2 regions of the Sporofaciens sp. SGI.106 genome follow, and region 2 is predicted to be linked to the other one. Evidence: predicted binding sites of a transcription regulator. Region 2 holds the regulator's gene; the other holds the start of a gene.

What was found. The regulator Rex, encoded in region 2, represses fermentation and respiration genes when NADH is low (regulators of the CRP and FNR family bind a similar motif). The targets are predictions, from matches to a motif close to ATTGTTAANTANTTAACAAT.
Region 1: ACQRCC_RS07480 (proline racemase family protein) is a predicted target of Rex. The motif match lies at 1,089-1,108, and genes of this name have one in related genera.

What each region holds. Positions count from the first base shown of each region.
Region 1 is NZ_JBNPMZ010000007.1:106,165-109,315, forward strand. Features, by position in the region: gene ACQRCC_RS07470 (proline reductase-associated electron transfer protein PrdC) at 1-566, opposite strand, end outside; tRNA gene ACQRCC_RS07475 (tRNA-Sec) at 777-874, opposite strand; gene ACQRCC_RS07480 (proline racemase family protein) at 1,236-2,270, shown strand; gene ACQRCC_RS07485 (TetR/AcrR family transcriptional regulator) at 2,356-2,943, shown strand; gene ACQRCC_RS07490 (DUF3343 domain-containing protein) at 3,052-3,151, opposite strand, start outside.
Region 2 is NZ_JBNPMZ010000001.1:73,858-77,008, reverse strand. Features, by position in the region: gene ACQRCC_RS00330 (NAD(P)H-hydrate dehydratase) at 1-1,038, opposite strand, end outside; gene ACQRCC_RS00325 (redox-sensing transcriptional repressor Rex) at 1,150-1,797, opposite strand; gene ACQRCC_RS00320 (ABC-F family ATP-binding cassette domain-containing protein) at 1,933-3,151, shown strand, end outside.

The sequences.
Region 1 (3,151 bases), on a different contig from region 2:
ACAGCTTTTTTGTTTTTCTTCTTAATTGCGAAGATTGCCTTATCAGCCTGTGTGATCTCCATACAGTATTTTACACCCTGAAGGCATTTGTCACACTGTTCTTCAAGCTGTCTGATGTTGTGTTCAAGTCCCGGCTCACACTCTGCAGCATTTACCAGAATATAACTGTATTTACCCGGTTCTTTCACATCATCGATCTCTGGATTGATCTCCGGATTCATCTCCCCAAGAGGTGTTTCAGAAAGGTTGATGTTAAGCTTGACTCCTGTAGGGAAGCCTGCACCACCCATACCAACAACACCAGCTGCTTTTACCATATCAAGCTTGCTTGCATCAGCCGGTACATCAATCGGAACGAACTCGTCCGGCTGCTCATCTGCCATCTCGATAATGATACGATCCTCTGTAATCTCAGCTACTTTTCCGTAAACGCTAGAGAAGATATTTGCTCCAAGTCCTGTAGGAGTAGCGATCAGAGTACCTTTTTTTACATCTGCTCCAACCTCAACGCACGGAGCACACGGAGCACCTACGTGCTGACGTAACAAAATCTGTACATTTCCCATGACATAATTCTCCTTTTCTTTTTTATATAAGTAAAAAACGAAACATTCCATCTCGTTTACTTATTCCCCGTATTCTATAATTTATCCATTAATATCTTGTCGAGACCCCCATAGCGCCCTGCATCGTGTTGACATTTATTGATTATCTCTATAACACGACCCCATAAGCAAAGCAGTCTGCGATTTTTTTAACATTCATTATTTCTTTTTTGGCGGAGGCATGTGGGAATCGAACCCACCCGGGACGCTCTTAACGCCCCACACTAGTTTTGAAGACTAGGAGGCACACCAGTCACCCATCTACCCCCATATTTATTCTTATCACATTTTTAACAATAACACAGTTTATTTTATATTTCAATAGCTTTTTGTTACTTTTATATTATCAAAAAATCATTGACTTTTCAAGGGTTTTAGCTCATAATGATTTATATAAAAATGAACGCAATACTAGAACACGTACTAGAACGCATTCTAGTTTGTTAAAAGAGTGTTTATCAGGCAATATTTTTTTACTATATAATTGTTAAAAAATCAACACTATTCATCTTGTTCCATAGAAAAAGGCACAAAGAAAGCATGGGGTTTTCAATGTGTTTTTATAAATAATTATAGATTTTTTCTATAATAATCTATAACAAATATCTTTTAAAAGGAGGTTTTCAAGCTATGGAATTGAAAGCAAATGTGAATTTCGACCGTTTCGAAGGTGCATTGCAGGTAGTTGATTCCCACACAGTTGGTGAATTCTGCCGAATCGTCATCGGAGGTTTCCCGGAGCCGGAAGGAAACACTATGATCGAAAAGAAAAAATGGATGGAGAAGAATTATGACCATGTTCGTACCGCTCTGATGTTTGAGCCAAGAGGACATCACGATATGTTCGGTGCATTCCTCTGTGAGCCGGTTAATCCAGAAGCTCAGTTCGGTGTTATGTTCATGGATACAGGCGGATACCTGAACATGTGCGGACACTGTACAATCGGTGCAGTAACAGTTGCAGTCGAAGCTGGTCTGGTAGAATCCCACGAAGGAGAGAACGAAGTTATTCTCGAGGCTCCTGCCGGACTTATCCGCACCAAAGCTATTGTTAAGAACGGAAAAGTAGAAAGTGTTACTCTTACAAACGTACCGGCATTCGTTTACAAAGAGAACCAGAAAGTAACAATCGACGGAAAAGAGATCGAATTTACAATTTCCTTCGGAGGAAGCTTCTTCGCTCTTGTAGACACCACAAAACTGGATATCGGAGAAATCAATCCGAAAACTGTTCCGGAATATACCAAACTCGGAATGAAGATGCTTGATATTATTAATAAGGAAATCCCTGTTAAACATCCTCTTCTTGACATTGATACTGTTGACCTTGTTGAGTTCTATGGACCAACACCGAATCCTGACAAAGCAACTATGAGAAACGTAGTTATCTTCGGAGATGCTATGGCTGACCGTTCACCTTGCGGAACAGGTACAAGTGCAAAACTTGCTACCCTGCATCACTGGGGAGAGATTAAAGTTGGCGAAGAATTCATCTACGAAAGCTTTATCGGTTCCTTATTCAAAGGCGTTATCAAAGAAACCGCTAAGGTTGGCGACTACGATGCTGTAATCCCGATGATTACAGGAAGCTGCTACCTGACAGGTGTTGCTACATACCTCATCGATCCGGAAGATCCATTGAAATATGGTTTCCAGGTAGGTTAGGTCACAATTAAACCGACTTTCAACAGGAGGCAGATTAGAATCAATCTGTCTCCTTTTTATATCACAACAGGAGGGAATGACTCAGATGCCAAGAAAAAGACAATCAACCAAAAGCCGGATTGTAAAAGCAGCCTGGAATCTGTTTTTCAAAAACGGCTATGACAAAACTACCATAGAAGACATCATTGCGGCATCCAAAACATCAAAAGGGACCTTTTATCATTACTTTAAAGGCAAAGAATCTCTGCTCAATTCCTTATCTTATCTTTTTGACGAAAAGTATGAGGAACTGGCCGGTGTCATCAATCCCGAACTTTCTGCTTATGACAAGCTGTTGTTTTTGAACCACGAGCTGTTTTATATGATTGAGACCAGCGTGGACATCTCGCTCCTGGCTTTTCTCTATTCTTCCCAGCTTACGACAAAGGATAAAAAATCCCTGTCTGATCACAAGCGTTATTATTTCAAATGGATAACAGAAATAATAAGTCAGGGTCTGGATAGCGGCGAGTTTGCTAATACGTCCTCAGCCGAGGAGCTGATGAACATTTATGCCATGTACGAGCGGGCACTACTTTATGACTGGGCACTGTTCAAGGGGAAATTTTCTCTGACAGAATACAGCGACAAACTTCTCCCGCACGTTCTGGACACATTTGTAGAAGGAGTATAAAAAAATGGAATTAACCGATCCGCCAAAAAAGCTTTCTGCTTATTCTCCGGATTCTACTATCGAATCCCGGTTTTAAACAGAAAGCTTTTTCATTTCACATTATTCACTTTAAACCATGCACTCGTGCATCTCTTCTTCCTGGATTCCCACCTGCGCCATTACAGCCTGAATTTCTTCTCTGTCTGCCAGATCCGCACACCATGACAAT
Region 2 (3,151 bases):
CAGTCCATCCGCATCAATCACACATGGAACAGCCACATACTCCAGGGTAGTGCGCAGAAGCTTTTTCGCCAGATCTGTCGTCCCGATTCCGGAACCGATGACAACTGTATCTGCCCATCGGAGCAGGGAAATTAACTCTCTCTCATCGAACAAATCATAAGTCGTTATAATTGCTTCCGGAAGGAGCTGCTGAAGAATCATTCGATTTTCTTCTGCCGTGTAGATCTGCACCAGTCCGGCGCCTGTCATATATGCCGCATATGCATTCAGCCAGGCTGCTCCCGCCATCCCCTTACTGCCTGCAATCACAAGCAATCTTCCATAGGTTCCTTTATGGGAATCTTCCCTGCGCTCCGGCATCATTTTCTTAATATCCTTCTCCTCCAGGGCACAGACTGTATGAATATCCTCATCCAGGCATTCTGTATTGATACCGATATCCGTTACGATTACCTCACCGGCCATCTGCCGTCCCGGATCCATATAGAGCCCCAGTTTTCCCCTCTGAAAGGTTACTGTCACATCTGCATGAAATGCATGCCCCAGTATTCTTCCGTCTGCCGCACTGATTCCCGACGGCACATCCACGGCAAACCTGACTGCCTCTGCCTGATTCATCTCTTCAATCAACTCGCCATATCTTCCCTCTATATCTCTATTCAATCCTACGCCAAATAAGGCGTCTACTATGACACTATATTTTCCGGATTTCCATTCACTGACTGTTCCTCCTGCTTTTTCAAACAAATCCATCTGATACACTGTCTCCGGGGTCCTGCTCTCCATGCGTCCCGCCAGAACCGCCTTAACAGAATATCCTTTCTCCAGCAGCATCCTTGCAATCGCAAATCCATCTCCACCATTATTGCCGGAGCCACACACAATGCACACATCTGACAGATCTGTTTTTCGATCTTCCATAACTTCCACACAGGCTCTTGCTGCATGCTCCATCAGTTCCAGAGATGGAATCCCAAGATCACAGATGGTGTGGCGGTCCGCCTCCTTCATCTGATTTCCATCCGGTAAATATATCATATCTCTTTTCCTCCTCTTATTTTCAGCCTGACTATACGCAAAAGACGTGTAAAGAAAGCCTGCACAGCACAGACCGACATTACACGTCCCACTTTCGTTTCAAGACTCACTCTATTCTGTTTTATGCTCCTCGTTATATCGGCTGATATTATAGGATAACCTCATCAGACTCTCTGACAGATGAACATTTTCAACAATGACATGTTCCGGCAGATTCAAATCTGTATGAGCAAAGTTCCAGATTGCTCTGACTCCATGCTCTACCAGTTCATTTGCAACGTCAATCGCTTTTGCCTTCGGTATAGTAAGTGCGGCAATCTCAATATCATTTTTGCCTATAAACTCTCTCAATTCACTCATCATTCGAATCGGAACACCACGAATGGACACACCTGCAAGGGTAGGATTTACATCAAATATCCCTTTCAGAACAAATCCTCTCTTTTCAAATGCCGCATAATTTGCCAGAGCCTGTCCCAGGTTACCGGCTCCGATAATAATCATATTATGGTTCTTCTCAAGCCCCAGGATTTTCCCGATCTCCGTGTATAAATATTTTACATTATATCCGTATCCCTGTTGTCCAAATCCACCAAAATTATTCAGATCCTGTCGAATCTGGGATGCCGTCACCTTCATCTGCTTACTCAGCTCATTTGAGGAAATACGTTCTACACCATTTTCAAGCAACTCGCCCAAATAGCGATAGTATCTTGGAAGTCTTCGTATTACAGCCTGAGAAATTTCTCTTTCTTCCACTAGTCTCACCTTCCCGATTTGTTTCTCTTCATAATATTATATAGAATTGTCAACTCAAAGTCAAACTTTTAGTTGTATTTTGCATAAATTTCGTTATAATTATTGTGAGTAATACTAGGTTTAGGAGGTCATGCCATGATTTTATCATGCCATAACATCAAAAAAGCTTTTGGAGAAGAAGTCATTGTAAAACATGGCTCTTTTCATATAGAAGAACACGAAAAAGCAGCACTGGTGGGTCTCAATGGTGCCGGCAAATCCACGATTCTTAAGATGATCGTGGGGGAACTTTCCCTGGATGACGGTTCTGTCACTCTTGCCAAAGGAAAGACTCTCGGATATCTGTCCCAGCACCAGGAAGTCACTACCGGTCATACGATTTACGAAGAAGTAAAAACTGCCAAGGCAGATGTCATCGAGATGGAGCGTCAGATCCGCTCTATTGAAGAGGAATTATCATCTCTGTCCGGACAGGAGCTGGAAGACAGACTTACCACCTATCATCGGCTGACAGATACCTTTGAGCGGGAAAATGGATACGCTTACGAAAGCGAGATTACCGGAGTACTGAAAGGACTGGGATTTGAAGAGTCTGAATTTGGGAAACCGGTCGACACCCTCTCCGGCGGTCAGAAGACCCGTGTCGCGCTGGGTAAATTATTGCTGACACGCCCGGATGTCCTTCTTCTGGACGAGCCTACCAACCACCTGGATCTGAATTCTATTGCATGGCTGGAGACTTATCTTCTGAATTACCCGGGCGCCGTTCTCATTGTATCCCATGACCGTTATTTTCTGGACCGTGTCGTAACAAAGGTCATTGAAATCGAACTGGGAAATATCATGATGTTCCCCGGAAATTACACAGCCTTCGCACAGAAGAAACAGATGATCCGGGATGCCAGACTGAAAGAATATTTAAACCAGCAGCAGGAAATCAAACATCAGGAAGCCGTCATCGAAAAACTGCGCTCCTTCAATCGGGAAAAATCTATTAAGCGGGCAGAAAGCCGTGAAAAAATGCTGAACAAAATGACTCTGGTGGAGAAACCTGCAGAAATCCACAGTGAAATCCACCTGACACTTGAGCCTTCCTGTGTAAGCGGTAATGATGTACTCTCTGTAGAGAATTTGAGCAAATCCTTTCCGCCGCAGACATTATTTTCCAATATAAGCTTCGAGATTAAACGCGGGGAACACGTAGCAATAATCGGTGATAATGGAACGGGAAAGACCACACTGCTCAAGATACTGAATCAGGTACTTCCGGCAGACAGCGGTACATTTACCCTGGGAACGAACGTCAAAATCGGATATTACGACCAGGAGCATCACGTCCTTCACATGGACAAGA